2 regions of the Nocardia sp. 348MFTsu5.1 genome follow, and region 1 is predicted to be linked to the other one. Evidence: riboswitches for the same ligand, from Rfam matches in the RefSeq annotation. Region 1 holds a riboswitch; the other holds the start of a gene.
What was found. A riboswitch is a leader RNA that binds a small molecule or an ion and turns the genes downstream of it on or off. The one in region 1 is predicted to bind cyclic di-AMP.

Region 1 (7,766 bases):
TCGGTGTCCGTGCGGTGCGATTCACTGGCGGCGAACCGTTGCTGCGCAAGGACCTGACCGAGATCATCAGTGCCGTCGCAGCTTTGGATCCCCGTCCCGAGATCGCGCTGACCACCAACGGCCTCAGCCTGGCCCGCAGCGCCGAGGCTCTTGCCGACGCCGGACTCGATCGGGTCAACATCTCCCTCGACACCGTCGACGCGGCCCGCTTCGCCGCCATCACCCGGCGTGATCGCCTCCCCGATGTGCTGGCCGGCCTGGCCGCGGCTCGCGCAGCCGGTCTGTCGCCCGTCAAGGTGAACGCCGTCCTCGACCCCGAGACGGGCCTGTCCGATGCCACCGGCCTCCTGAAGTTCTGTCTGGATGAAGGCTACGAACTCCGGATCATCGAACAGATGCCGCTCGACGCCGAGCATCACTGGTCCCGGACCACGATGATCACCGCCGATCAGATCCTCGAAACGCTGCGGGCCGACTTCGATCTGCGACCCGATACCGCACCCCGAGGCGCCGCGCCTGCGCAGCGGTGGATCGTGGACGGCTACCGCACACCAGACGGCAAACCGGCCCGCGTCGGCATCATCGCCTCGGTGACGCGGCCGTTCTGCGGCGACTGCGACCGCACCCGCCTGACCGCCGACGGGCAGCTTCGCAACTGCCTGTTCGCCGCGTCAGAGACCGATATCCGAACTTTGCTACGGTCAACCGAGTATTCAGATCAGGACATCGCATTGCGCTGGCGGCAGGCGACCTGGAGCAAGCTGCCCGGTCACGGGGTCAATGAACCCGGGTTCCTCCAGCCCTCGCGGCCCATGTCGGCGATCGGGGGCTGAGCGTGGAGATCTGCGTCCGATTTTTCGCCGCGGCGCAAGCGGCCGCCGGTGTCGAGCAGATGGTGATCCACCTCACTGACAAAGCGACGCTGGCCGATCTGGAAATTGAATTGAGTCAATCGAATCCGCGATTGGCTGAAGTGTTGCAACGATGCTCATATCTGCATGAGTCGATCGCGGTCCGCGATCGGTCACGCACACTCTCCGGCGGCGACACCGTCGATGTTCTGCCGCCGTTTGCCGGCGGTTGATCCGCCGGTCACCCGACCGCATTGCTGGACATCTGACCCACTGGCACCTGTCATCCCATCGAACGATGCTGTGATGTTACTCACATAACGGTTCGATCACGGAACGGACACAGGTCGACACTCATAGCGATGAGCAGCAGAAACGCCAAATCGGGGCCAAAAGTCACTTCGGACACCCAATTGGGAGCCTCGCGGAAGTGTGTGCGCAACGCGAATTAACACGTAGCGTCTCACTCGGCCGAACTGATCGGCCAGATTGCAACTGAATATTCTCGGATCGCCGCGCCCAACCTCGTCCCGCGTTCCGAGAAACTCCAAACGTATTTCAGGGACGAGGGCGGGGGACCCAAACATCTCCTGGAGATCACTGGATTCCCGCGGTCGAAGGCGGTCAACGCCTGCGACCAACGAAATCCTTGGGGTGTAGTTCCGCACAGCGGAACCGAGCAACCTCTCGCTCGAACCCGACAGCTGACTTCGTAGGCGCGTGGAGAGAGGAAGTAACCTTATGTCCGGACGTCATCGTCAGTCGACCACCACTGGTCGCACCTTCGCCAAAATCGCTCTCACCTCTGCCGTCATCGGCGGCGGTGCCGGCCTCGCCTTTGCAGGCGGCGGCAACGCCGGAGCAGCCACCGACGCAGAGTGGGACCAGGTCGCACAGTGCGAGTCGGGTGGCAACTGGGCCATCAACACCGGCAACGGCTACCAGGGCGGCCTGCAGTTCTCCCCGAGCACTTGGACCGCCAACGGCGGCGGCGAGTTCGCCTCGAGCGCAGACCAGGCCACCAAAGAGCAGCAGATCACTGTCGCCGAGCGTGTCCTCGCCTCGCAGGGCAAGGGCGCATGGCCCAGCTGTGGAACCGGCCTGAGCGGCGCCACCCAGCGCGAGGCCCCGGCTCCGACCGCGGCTCCGAGCCTGGAGATCCCGGCCGTGCCCGAGCTCCCCAACCTGGCCGCGCAAACCGACGACGTCGTCGCTCAGATCAAGGCCGCGATCAACGATCCCGCGCTGCACGATCTGCTCGATCAGGCGAACGCACAGGGTGACCTGACCGCTGATCAGCTCGCGCTGTTCAACGAGTACAAGGGCTACCTCCCCGCTTCCTGATCCTCGATCAGGAGCCAGCAGACGAAGGACCCCACACGCGACGCAACGTCCGTGTGGGGTCCTTTTCCAATTCCTGGGCGGTCGCCGGCCGCCAACTCCCGGCCACTAGCTCACAGTGGGCGCCGGGAACAGACTCTCCGCCAGGGTGATGTCGCCATCGGCCTCGTCGACGAAGTCACCCGCGCACTGACCGGACAGTGCGCCGGATACCGCATCGATCACCCGGGTGTCGGCGGGCTCCCCCTCATGGACGAGATTCTCGATCGGCGCGAGCCGGCACTGTCCACCGTCGAGGCGTCCATCGGCCGGCTCCTCATCGCTGCGGATCGACACGTAGCCGGTGTCGCCCGGTGTGTCGTCTCCGGCGTTGAGTTCGGCGATGAACGGGGTGATCGGGCATCCGTCGAAACCGAAGCCCGGCAGTTGGACGCAGCCGCCCGGAGAGCCGTATTGAGGGGTCCCGATCGCGATGTAGGTGTCGACGATGTCGGTGCCGTCGAGCGTTTTGAGATACCGACGCGACGACAACCCGCCGTAGCTGTGGGCCACGATCGACAGGGATTCCACTTCGACGCCTTCGGTCGCCCGATCAACCGCCCTGGCGATCACAGCGGAGTCGGCGACGAGATCGAGACCGTTGACGTCAACGGCGTGTACCACGTAGCCCTCCCCTGCCAGTTGTGCTGCCATCTCGTCGAATTGATCAAGACTCGACGTTCCGGGCCCCGCCTGCTGGCCGGGTACCAACATGACGATCCGCCGGCCGGGCTCCGGAGTACCGGGTTCCGTATTCGCCGTCGCCAGAGGTACTGCGATCGGCCAGACGGCACACAGCGTCGCGGCCACCGACACGCACGCGAGGCGTCTCACCGGGACGTGGTGAGCGACTCGACGAGTTCACCGGAGCGAATCGCCAGGTTCGACAGCAAGGTGGATGTAAGGCCGTGGGTGTGCTCGGTGTTGCCCTGAAGGTAGATCGCGCCACCGACCCGATCGCTCGTCAGCACGCGGTAGTCCCGCGAGACCAGCGGCCGACCCTGATCATCGGTTTCACATTCCTGACCCAGTGGGCCGAGGAGGTCGGTGAGACGGGTCGGGCGGAATCCGGTGGCGAAGATGATTGCGTCGCAATCGATGTCGTCGATCTCCTGGCTCGGTCGATGGCTGATCCGTACCGAGACTCCCGAGTCCGTGTCGAGGATCTTGCTGACCTCGGACGCACCGCGGACGAACAGCCGGCGATTGCCGCTGACCCGCTCCTGGTACTCCCGCCGGTACAGTTCCTCGATCAAGGGGAGGTCGACCGCCGAGTAGTTGGTGCCTCGGTGGTAGTCGAGAAGTTGCTGGCGAAGGTCCGCCCCGGACCGGTGGAAGTCCGCCACCGCTTCCGCATCAAAGATGCGGTTGGCGTACGGGCTGTCGTCGGCCGGCGTGTAGCCGTACTTTCCGAAGACCGCATGGATCTCGGACCGCGGATAAGCGTCGTGCAGGTGTGCCGTGACCTCGGCGGCACTCTGTCCGGCACCGACGACAACAAACCTGTGGTGCCTTTGCTCGGGCAGCGCGCGCAGATGGTCGAGCAGTTGATGGTTGTGGAACACGCGGGTACTCGACTCGACACCGTCGGGCAGATTGGCGGTGAATCCGGCAGCGACAACAAGATTGCGTCCCCGGATGGAGGGCCGGCCCGCGACCTGCACCTCGAAGAACTCGCCGTCCCACGTCACACCGCGGGCCTCTGCACCAAAATCGACATCGGCGTCGACCTTGTCGGCCGCCCATTCCAGGTAGTCGTGGAACTCCACCCGGGCCGGGAAGAAGCTCTGGTGATTGATGAAGTGGGACAACCTGTCCCGCTGCGACAGATAGTTGAGGAACGAGTACTCGCTGCATGCGTTGCGTTGCGTGACCAGGTCTTTGAGGAATGAGATCTGCATCGTCGTGCCGGGCAACAACATTCCCCGGTGCCAGCCGAAACGGGACTGCTTCTCCACGAAGCGAGCCGCGATCTGATGCTCTGGATCCACCGACCGATTGTGTTCTTCGATCGCGATCGCCAATGCGAGGTTCGATGGACCGAAACCCACGCCCACCACGTCAACCACGTCCACAACGTCCACAACCGAACCATCGTCGATCGCCATTGTCATTCCTTCCTGGACGGGCCCGGCTTCGACCGCCACCGCGTCGAGCCACACCCCGACCACGGGCTCGGCCGCCAGATTCACAAAATCCGCACCCGGCGAGCCGGCAGTCCGCCACTTCTCGACCAGCGACATCAGGCGGATCGAATCGAGGCCGGCATCAAGCAGATTCGTATCGTCGGTCAGCTCTTCCGGTGCCACACCGAGTAGTTCGGCGATGTCCGCGACGATGTTCTCCCTGGACAACACAATGGAACCGCTCACGTCACTCCCCCTTGTTCATTTCCGTCATCGCGTTCATCGCGCAGGTTCCGGCTGTGGAGTGCGTTGTTCGTTCTTCGAGATCTTGCCCACCGAGGTGCGCGGGAACTCCGTGACGAACTCGACGACATCGGGGATCTTGTACGCGGCCAGTTCCCGTTCACGCAGAAACCGCCTGATCTCGAGCGAACTCGGCGGCGTGGCAGCGTATTCGGTCCGCAACACCACGTATGCCTTGCTCCGCTCGCCGAGATACTCGTCGGGGATACCGACCACCGACACGTCGTGCACCCAATCGTGCGCGAGCAGGTGATTCTCGACCTCTTCGGGTGCGATCTTCTCCCCGCCGCGGTTGATCTGGTCTTTGGCCCGTCCCACCACGGTGAGGTAGCCGCGCTCGTCTCGGGTCACGATGTCACCGGTGCGGTAGAAGCCGTCGGCGGTAAACGATTTCGCATTGTGTTCGGCTGCCCGGTAGTAGCCACGGATCGTGTAGGGCCCACGTGTCAGCAGGTGTCCGGCATGACCTGCCGGTAGATCGCGGTCGTTGTCATCGACGATGCGGACCTCATCGGCCTCCGAGATCGGACGCCCCTGTGTGGTGGTCACCGTGGTGGCCTCGTCGTCGAGGCGGGTGTAGTTGACCAGGCCCTCGGCCATACCGAACACCTGCTGCAGTCGGGCACCGAGGTCGGCCTCGATACGTTCGGCAGCGCTCTGACTGAACTTGGCCCCGCCCACCTGGATCGTCTGCAGACTCGACAGGTCACGCGATTGCAGCAGCGACGAGTTCATCCAGGCAAGTGCGACCGGAGGTACCACAGAGACCATCGTGACCCGATGCCGCTCGATCAGCTCAAAAGCTGTGTCCGGGCTCGGATTCGGAGCCAGCACCACGGTGGCACCGACGTGCAGCGCCCCGAGGATTCCCGGTGAACTCATCGTGAAGTTGTGCGACACCGGAAGAACCACCAGCAGCACGGTGTCGGAGGTGACGCCGCAGATCCGGTTGCTCTCGCGGACCGAGTACAGGTAGTCGTCGTGGGTACGTGGAATCAGCTTGGGACGGCCGGTGGTTCCGCCGGACAGTTGCAGGAATGCCACGTCGGAGGGCAGGGCCTCACAACGGTAGGACTCGCGGTGTTCGTCTGCGGCAACGGCGTCACCGAGCGGTAGCACCACCGTGCGCAGGCCGGCGAACTCGTTTTCCAGTTCGCCGGCCAGGCGTCCGTAGTCGAATCCGGCTGCCTTGTCGACGGTCACATATGCTGCGGCCTCGGCAAACTCGATGAAATACCGGATCTCACTGGCACGGTGAGCGGGCAGCGCGAAGATCGGCAATGCCCCGAGCGCAAACAACGCAAAGGTGGTTTCGACGAACTCGACGACGTTGGGAAAATGGACGACGACGCGATCGCCTCGCCGGATTCCCGTCGCGGACAGCACCGCTGCCTGCGCCAGCGCGTTGTCACGCAACTCGCGGTATGTGAGTGATCGCCGCTCATCGCACACGGCCACGGTGTCCGCGTTCCGGGTCGCGGAGGCTTCGAGGACGTCCCAGTGGGTTTCACCGATCCAGTACCCACGCTCGCGGTACTCCTGCACCGCGTCGGCGGGATAGGGAACGACACCGTCCAATTCGAGTGGCGCGGACTGTCTCGCGCCGAAGTCAGGCTGCCGCAGCATGTCTGAGGACCCCGATCACGTCATCGGTGGTGGTGACCACGGCACAGCGCTTGGCCACATACGACAGGGCCATCTCGTGCTCGTCCCGGGTGAAGTCCGCGGTGGCATCCGCGACGAAGAACGGTTGGATGTCGGTCATGAATGCCTCCGCCGCCGACAGCATGCAACCCATATGCGCGTAGACACCGGTGACCAACAGCTGATCGCGACCATGGTGCGACAACAGCTCACGCAGGTCGGTGCGCTGGAACGCCGAATAGCGCCACTTCGTGACCTGGATGTCGGAATCGAGCGGTGCCAACTCGGACACCACTTCGGTGTCGCGCCCGACGGTCAGACCGGGTCCCCAGAGGTCGCTCAGCAGACCGCGACGGGACGGATGCTGGTCACCGGGTTGCATGGTGAAGATCACCGGGATCTGCAGTCGCGCACACCATTGCCTGATCAGAGCGATATTCGGCATGACGGTGGACATCGGTTCCTCATCGGACCGGTAGGCGTCGATGAAGTAGTTCTGCATGTCGTGGATGAGCAGGGCCGCCCGCTCCGGCGCCAGGACCCATGGCGCGTTGTTGTCCGGAATCGCCGAAAAATTCGGCAGCTCATACGGATCAATCGCCGGAATCGCCACGTGTGACCCTCCACTTTCTTCCCCGGTAAATCAAATACTGGCCCGGGTAGTTAGCTTAGCCACAACTAACTTATTTGCAACAATTGGGCCCGGTTCGACCTACTGATCGAGCGTCGCGCCGCCGTCGACCCGCAGGTCATGCAGTGTGATGTGCTGCGCGGCGGCCGACGCCAGGAACAACGCACACCCGGCGATCTCGCTTGCGTCCGCAATCCGGCCCAGCGGTATCCCCAACCGAAAGTTCTCGGGCGAACCCGCGATCGTGGCCGCCGAGCCATCGGTGTCGTTCCACATCCCGCGGAGCATCGCAGTGTCGGTCGACCCCGGAGAGATGACGTTGCAGCGGATTCCGCGCGGCGCGAGCTCCAGACCGAGTGATCGCACAAACGCCGTCGCAGCAGCTTTGGACGCCGCGTATGCGGCCATCCCGGCGCGTGGGGTCGCTCCGGCATTGGACGAGACAACGGTGATCGACGCCGGACCCCGCAACACACGGGATGCGGCGCGTGTCACGACCATCGTCCCGGTGGCATTGACGGTGAGCACCCGATTCCATTCGGAATCAGTCAATTCCGATACCGGACCCGTGGTCAGCACGCCGGCCGTATGGACCACCGCGTCCACCTGTCCGTGGAGACGTCGCGCGTGTTCGAAGACCTCGGCAACAGCATCGGCATCGACGACATCGGCTTGCACATAAGAACTTCCGGCGCCTGACGGTGGATCGACAGGTCCCGGACCGATGTCGGTGCGCACCACATTGGCCCCGGCCTCCGTGAACGCCAGCGCCGTCGCGATTCCGATACCACCGGCGGCGCCGGTGATCACCACGGTTTTGCCACTCACGCC
Region 2 (7,766 bases), on a different contig from region 1:
GGCCCGGAGTCGAAAACACCCCGAAGATCCCAGACATGACATGGAACCTGTCCAGGGACACCACCAAGGTCTTACCGCGGCGCGAGCCGGCCAGGCGACCGGCGGATCTCCGCACACCTACCGCACCGGCGGCGGCAACCGTCGACGTTCCGGCACCACCCGGTCCCAGGACGAGGTGGATGGGCGCTAGATCGATCAGTCTTCGACCCTCTTCTTGAGTTCCTTGAGCGCAGCGTCGGTGATGGCCTTCTCGGCACGACGTTTGAGTTGTCCGATCATCGGGATCGCCAGATCCACGGTCAGCTCATAGGTCACCTTCGTCGATCCGGGTGCTTGCTGCACAAGCGAATACCGCCCATGCTGTGCGGTCTGCAGATCGCTGCTGATCAAATCCCAGGTGACCGAGTGCCCATCGGCGGACCAGTCGTAGCTGAGCTCATAGTTGTCTTTGAGGACACCGGCGTCAAGGACGAACCGCACGTGCTGCGCCCGGCCGGTGGGACCGGTCTTCACGACCTCGACCTCACGGGCGGCCGAGACCCATTGCGGGTACTGCTCGAAGTCGGCGATCACCGCCATGATGACGTCGGCGTCGGCGTTGATGACAATGGACTGCTCGGTGCGGTCGGTCATCTACCGGGCCCTCCTACCGGTCCAGCTCCGCCTTCGGCTACGTGTCCATCCCCGACTGGTCCAGCTCCGCCTTCGGCTACGTGTCCATCCCCGACTGGTCCAGCTCCGCCTTCGGCTGCCGGCCCCCCGACGTGCCGGTCCCGCTCGAGCCGGTCCTTGACCTCAAATGCCATCGCCCGCCCGGCAACCCGCCGCCGGTGGTTGAGTGTGGCAACCGCGTCCATGCGGGCCCGTGGCTCGTCGGGAAGTTCGCCGGTCGGTTCGGCATGCAGGAAGTAATGCATCACAAAGCCATCGAGAACCGGTTCGAGCCAGAGCTCACTGGTTCCGGTCAATGGGCCGGTCACGCTCCAGCGGACGCCCTGTTCTGCCCGATCCTCGACAACCGACAGCCGCAGATCTGGCCACCATCGACGCCAGTTTCCGCGGTCGGCTATCACCGCAGTCGCCGTTTCCGCCGGCGCTGCGATGAATGTCTGGTCGGCAACCTGAATGCTGGTCACCGCAATAGCTTCACATATCGGCAGCGCGGCCCGACCACAAACCCTGCCTTGGGGGTGCCGCGCCCGGTCATCACGGTCACAGGAGGTGCCCGATCCGCCCGGCCATGTGCTCCCACCGCCAGCGCGAACGAACCCACTCGCGTCCGGCCCGGCCCATCGATTCGCGCAGCTCGGCGTTGCCCAGGACGGTGGTCAGCGCCTCGGCAACCTCGGACACCGAACGCCCGTCCACCACGAGCCCGGTCTCCCCCTCCAGGACGGTCTCGGGTGCGCCTCCGGATTTCCCGGCGATCACGGGCACACCGGTCGCCGAGGCCTCGAGGTAGACGATGCCCAGACCCTCCACGTCCAATCCGCGGCCACGCGTGCGGGCCGGCATCGCAAAGACATCCGCAATGTTGTGATAGCTCGCCAACTCGTCGGCCGCGACCGATCCGGTGAACCGGACGTGGTCGGTCATACCGGTCTCCGCCGCCAGTTCACGGAGTCGTTTCGCGTCGGGCCCACCGCCGACGATCACCAGGGTCGCCCCCTCGATCGACGCCCGGACCTCCGGCAGTGCCCGGATCAGCATGTCCTGTCCCTTGCGCGGGACCAGCCGGGACAGGCACAGGATCGTCGGCGCGTCACCCAGCTCGAGTTTCTCCCGAAACGCCTTGCGGGCAACCGGGTCCGGCGTGAACCGGTCGACATCGACGCCGGGCGGAAGATGCTCCAGCGCCGCCTCGGCGCCGAATGCGGAGGCAAAGCGGCCCCTGGTGTACTTGCTCACGTAGGTGATCACGTCGGTGTTGCGGCCGATCATGCCCAAACTCTGGCGGGCAACGGGGAGCATCGACCAGCCCACCTCGTGTCCGTGGGTGCTCGCGATCACCCGATTGGCACCCGCCCGGCGAACCGCACCGGCCATCGTCGCCAACGGCGCGGCCGCACCGAACCACACCGTGTCCACCTGGTGGGCCCGTACCAATTCGGCGGCCCGATGGGCGACCATCGGGGTCGGCAGCATCAACGTCGTCGGATGGCGGACAACCTCATAGGGCTGCTGCGCATCGAACCGGATGTGACTGTCGCCCCGCCAGCGCGGTGCGTAGACGACGATGTCGCGGGCCGGAAGCCGGTCGACCAGATTCTGCAGGTACGACTGGATTCCCCCTTGCCGGGGTGGAAAGTCGTTGGTGACCAACAGGGTCCGGTGCATCAGCTCACCGTATCTGCGCGGTGAGCCAATCGCGCCATTGCCGCACCAGTTCTTCGCGCGGGATTTTCAGGACCACCTGTGACGCGGTGTCCTGGGCAGCGACCACCAAAGCCGGTTCCACCGGTTTGTCGGCGCCGGCGAGTGCCACATAGAAGTTCCGCAGCTTGTCCTCGCCGAACTTTTCGGCGATGAAGGCTGCCACCGACCAGGCCGACTGATACGACACGGCGGCATCGGGGTTGCTCGGCGCGAAACCGGCGTCGCTGGGCAGGTCTTCCGGTGGCCCGGTGGTCGCGATCGCCTCGGCCAATGCCGGCGCAGCCTGCGAGAGGTCGGTGTAGGTGCCCTGGCGGCCGACGTACTCCGCGACGCCTTCGGTGATCCAGATGGCGGCGTTCTCCGCGGTCACCGCCCGGGCCGCGATGTGAAACACCTCATGGCGCAGGATCACCGCCAGGTTTGCCGAATCCAGTTGTGCCGCTTGCGGAGTGAACACAACACGTTGTCCGACGGCGGTGGGTGCCGCGCCCTCGGACCGGTCGATTCCGGCGAAGACCGTGACCGCGGCGGCGGCGCCGGCATCATCGGCACCGGCACCGGTGATCGAGCGGAACTCGTCGTCGGTCTCCGCCGCGATCACACCGACGCTCTGCGGCCACTTCGTACCCCAGAACCGGTTGACGGCACTGACCGCGGCGGGGAGTTGACCCGCGATGTCGTCGGCGAATCCACGGTCGGTGCCGTTGGTGAGCACCAGCGACTCGCCGGGACTCGTGGCGACCTCCTGGGCACTGGGATCCGGGAACTGCCACACCTGCCCGGGTGCCGGCGTCTGACCGAACAACGGAGCGGCTTCGGCCACGATCCGCCAGCCGTCGGGATACCGGGCCATGACCATCGGGATGTCCACGACCACGGCCACCGAATCGATCCCTGCGTAGGCGTAGCGCAGCTGTACCGGCGCGACCCACGAATCGATGCTGCCGGCCGCATCCAGTGTCTCCTGGACCTGCGCCGGCACCAGCTGTTCGAAGTCGCGGGTGTCGGCGAGACGGTATTCAAACGTGGTCAGCGGCAAATCACTGACTCCGGCGGCGCTGATCTCGGTCTCGGTGCGCAATGCGGCATCGGCGGACGGGTCCAGCTGGGCCAGCGCGGCTTCCGGGTCGGCACGACGCAGCGCATCGGTGTAGGCCTGCAGAGTCTGGGTGACGCCGAGCGTTCGTCCCTGCTCATACGGATTCTCGGGCCGGGTGCTGGACACACTCGTCTGGGCGGCCGACTCGTCGGAAGAATCGCGAAACACGACGGCGGCCGCAATCACCACCATTGCAACGAGCACCACGGCGAGCGCCGCGCAAACGATCCGTCGAGTCCGTGGAGCCAGGGCACCGTGGCCCCGTTTACGCACCGCGATGATCAGTACCGGCGGGCCGAGTTGAACGGGCCGGCCTTGTCGACCGGGACCACCGCCACCGGCACACCGAAGGTGGACGCATGGATCACGTATCCATTGCCGACGTACATACCCACGTGAGAGGCGTCGGGGTAATAGATGATCAGGTCGCCGGGCCGCATGTCGTCGCGGGAGACCTCGGTTCCACCGCCGAGTTGGGCCTGGCTCGATCGCGGCAATGTCTTGCCGGCCTGCTTGTATGCCCAGACCATCAAGCCGGAGCAGTCGAACTGGTCGGGGCCGGTGGCGCCCCACACGTACGGATCACCGATCCGGGTCATCGCCGCACGCACCGCGATCACTTCGGGTGCGGTGCCGGCGGGAAGTAGCTTGGGGTCGAAGTCGACGCTGGCACCGGCGAGCTCGGCGAGCTGCTTGCCGGTGAGGGCCTGGTACATGGCCCGGATCTCGGTCGCCTTGAAAACGCGCTCACTCTGCTGGGCCTGCAGGTCCGCACTGGTCTTCTCGGCGGTCGCGACGGCCGCTTCGGCCTTGACCTTCGCATCAACCGCGGCCTTCTTGGCCTCTTCGGCTGTGGTCTTCGCCTCGGTGAACTTCTTGACGTCCTCGACTGTCTGGCGCGAGATCATCTCCAGGCCGGACATCTGATCGAGGAGCGACTGCGGTGAATCACTGACCAGCACGGCGTAGAGGCGGTTGACGCGTGCGCCTTTGTAACTGGAAGTGACGAGGGCATCGACGGCGCCCTGCAATTCTTCGGCCTTTTTGTCGAGTGCAACGAGGTTGGCCTCGGCCGCGTCGGTGTCGGTGGTCGCCACTGCGACGGCATCGCGCTGCTTGCCCAGTTCGATTGCGGTGTTGTGGATCGCCTCGGTCGCCTGCTCGGCTTCCCGCCCGAGTTTCGTGTAATCGGCGAGCATCACGTCGGGGCTCTGAGGCGCAGGCTCCGCACCCGCCGGCGCCCCCGCGCCAAACGCAACGGCCAATGTGACGACCATGCCGGCCACCGCAGTCCGCATCACGGCGGCATATCCCTCACGCACCACGACTCTGACAACTCCTCTTGACCGATGTTCACAAACCCGGTCGATGGCGGTCACCCATCGAACCGACTCCCCTGTGTACTGCAAAAGACCAACCCGGCCAGGCTACACAGCGCATCGGTGGGCGATAGAAATCGCCCGGCCTCATCGCCGTACAGGTGGCTCGATGCCGTCGGGCGGGACCGCATCATCGCGGACCCGCCCAATGGCTCTATTCAGTTCTGTCTTGCATTCAGTTCTGTTGCTCAGTAGTGGCGGATGTCGACAATCGACATGCCATTGAGAGCCATCCGCGCGACCGGCACACCTTCGGTCGACGAGTGCACAACTTCGCCGCCACCGACATAGATGCCGGCGTGGCCGCCACCGCTGTAGATCACGACGTCGCCGGGCTGGGCGTCCGCAGCGCTGACGCTGGTGCCTCCGCCGAGCTGGCCGTAGCTGTCACGAGGAATGGTCTGACCGGCCTGCTTGTGCGCCCAGTAGACGAGGCCCGAGCAATCGAAGGCGTCGGGGCCGGCTGCACCGTAGACATACGGCGAACCGATCTTGCTGATTGCGGCGTCTGCAGCGACCTCACCGGCAGTCTTGACAGGCGCGGGTGCAGCGGCGAGGCCGGGAAGGAAGTTCTCCGGCTTGAGTTCATTCGGAATCTGGTCCGGGGTCACACCCGGGATGTCGAACGTTCCGACACCGGGAACGGTCACCGGTGCGGCGAAGGCAGGCGCTGCGGCGATTCCCAGGGTGCCGAGAGTGATCGAGCCGGCAATGAGAGCACCGCGGGCGCTCTTGGCACCACGGCTTTCTTTGTTCAAACGATGTTTCGCCACGAAGCGAGGTCTCCTTGTTTCTTCCCTATCCGCTGACCGAGTTAGCTGTCGGATTCGGGCCGGAAGATGGCCCTACCCGGTGAACCCGCGAGGTCTGTCGAGACCTCAGGGTTCGGTGGGATTCACCCCGGATGCGGACTTGTGGTCGCATCAGATGGTTCCCCGGTTCACCGTTTTGGTGATTAAGCGGCGACCTCACGATTCACTCCGGGTGGAGTAAACGCTTTCGTAAGGTCTCAGGAAGGTTACGAAACCCTGGCGGCGTATGTCTACCGGTAGGACTACAGGGCCCTACCGGCGTGTCGTGTTACACAGCCCACAATTGTTGCTGATTTTCACCCGAGAAGCGGCCCCGACCTGCATCGACAGCTTTTCGATGATCGTGAGTATCAGACTTCGGGAGCATCCCGGCGGCACGGAACAGCGCGACCGCTTCTTCGATGCGAGCCTCGTCGTTAATAACGAATTCATCACAGCGAACTTCCGTATTGTCGCTGCTCCGGACCCCTACCGGGCCCATGAAAACGGTCATCATGCAGCCGTCACACGCGACTGGATGGCCCGGGCAGGTGCTGCATTCGATGAGCAATGTGATCTCCGTCTCATTGGGTCACTCATCTCGGTCTCAGGGGCCCTAAGGGTTTACCCGGAGCGAGATGAAGCCGACTTTTGTTACGTCGATCGCGACGCTAGCGGCACCCTCCGACATCACATCTCGAACCGGGTACCCGCCCGCCCGTTACCGAAACATCGCAGAACGTGTCAGACCATCGAACTAGTGTTCCCGTTGTGATTGGTGTTGGTGAGGCCGCTGGGGCGCAACTGTCGTTTGATGACCCGTTTCTGGCACATCCGGACGACCTACCGCTACGCGAGACCACATTTGTGGTCGTCGACCTCGAGACCACCGGCGGCAGCCCCACCGACGACCGGATCACAGAAATAGGTGCGGTCAAGATCCGCGGCGGCGAAGTGCTCGGCGATTTCGCAACCCTCGTCGATCCGCGCCGGGGCATCCCGCCGCACATCGTCCGACTGACCGGGATCACCGAAGCGATGGTCTATCGCGCACCGACCATCGATCAGGTGCTGCCCGCATTCCTCGAATTCGCCCAGGATTCGGTGATCGTGGCGCACAACGCCCGCTTCGACACCGGATTCCTCCGGGCTGCCGCCACCGACCTCGGCCATCCGTGGAATTTTCACCGGGTGCTCTGCACGGTGAAGCTCGCCCGGAGGGTGCTGACGCGCGAGGAGGCGCCAACGGTGAAACTGTCGGCACTCGCGGAGCTGTTCGCCGTTCAGACCCGGCCCACCCACCGGGCGCTCGACGATGCCCGCGCGACCGTAGAGGTGTTGCACCGACTCTTCGAACGGGTGGGCAACCAGGGCATCCATACATATAGAGAACTTCGCGACTATCTGCCCGGGATTTCCGCCGCCACCCGCAGTAAGAGGACCCTGTCCGACCACCTGCCATCCGAGCCCGGCGTCTACCTTTTCCGCGGCCCGTCAGACGAGGTCCTATATATAGGGACAGCGGTCGATCTACGGCGGCGCGTGCGCAGCTATTTCACCGGGTCGGAAACCCGCACCCGCATCCGCGAGATGGTGGAGTTGGCCACGCGCGTCGATCACGTGCAATGCGCACATCGCATCGAGGCCGGGGTGCGAGAACTACGGCTACTCGGAGCCCATGCCCCGCCGTACAACCGGCGGTCCAAGTTTCCGCACCGTGGTTGGTGGCTCTGCCTCACCGATGAGCCCTTCCCGCGTCTGAAGGTCAGCCGCACCCCCACTCCGGCCGCACTGGGTCCCGTCCGATCGCGAGCCGTTGCATCCGACATCGCCGACCTCATCTCGGAGCTCTGTGAGCTGCGCACCTGCCGGACACCGTTGCGCGCGTCCGGGCTGCATCGGTGTGAAGTCGGTGCCGACGGCCGGCGAATTGTCGGCGGCTGTCACGGCGCGAGTTCTCGATCGGCAGATGCCGACACCTACGGCCCCCGGGCACAGGCGGTGGCCGACCTGTTCTCCGGGCGCAGCGATGCACCCGTTCTGGCTGCGCTGGATCGACTCACGGCACTGGCCGATGCCGAGTTGTTCGAGAACGCCGCCCGGCTACGCGACAGGCTGGAT

Region 2: it holds a riboswitch for cyclic di-AMP, as region 1 does, so the genes downstream of both, H290_RS0105385 (C40 family peptidase) here and H290_RS0100645 (transglycosylase family protein) in region 1, are expected to answer to the same signal.

What each region holds. Positions count from the first base shown of each region.
Region 1 covers NZ_KB911509.1:135,185-142,950, forward strand. Annotated here, with positions in the region: gene moaA (GTP 3',8-cyclase MoaA) at 1-833, shown strand, start outside; gene H290_RS0100640 (MoaD/ThiS family protein) at 836-1,084, shown strand; cyclic di-AMP (ydaO/yuaA leader) riboswitch at 1,387-1,586, shown strand; gene H290_RS0100645 (transglycosylase family protein) at 1,593-2,195, shown strand; gene H290_RS27400 (triacylglycerol lipase) at 2,301-3,065, opposite strand; gene H290_RS0100655 (SidA/IucD/PvdA family monooxygenase) at 3,062-4,603, opposite strand; gene H290_RS0100660 ((2,3-dihydroxybenzoyl)adenylate synthase) at 4,637-6,286, opposite strand; gene H290_RS0100665 (isochorismatase family protein) at 6,270-6,917, opposite strand; gene H290_RS0100670 (SDR family oxidoreductase) at 7,017-7,766, opposite strand, start outside.
Region 2 covers NZ_KB911510.1:438,557-446,322, reverse strand. Annotated here, with positions in the region: gene H290_RS0105415 (ArsA family ATPase) at 1-169, opposite strand, end outside; gene H290_RS0105410 (SRPBCC family protein) at 196-633, opposite strand; partial or broken gene H290_RS27845 (SRPBCC family protein) at 747-1,142, opposite strand; gene H290_RS0105400 (glycosyltransferase family 4 protein) at 1,213-2,337, opposite strand; gene H290_RS0105395 (hypothetical protein) at 2,342-3,682, opposite strand; gene H290_RS0105390 (C40 family peptidase) at 3,757-4,773, opposite strand; gene H290_RS0105385 (C40 family peptidase) at 5,043-5,627, opposite strand; cyclic di-AMP (ydaO/yuaA leader) riboswitch at 5,643-5,826, opposite strand; gene H290_RS0105375 (DEDD exonuclease domain-containing protein) at 6,417-7,766, shown strand, end outside.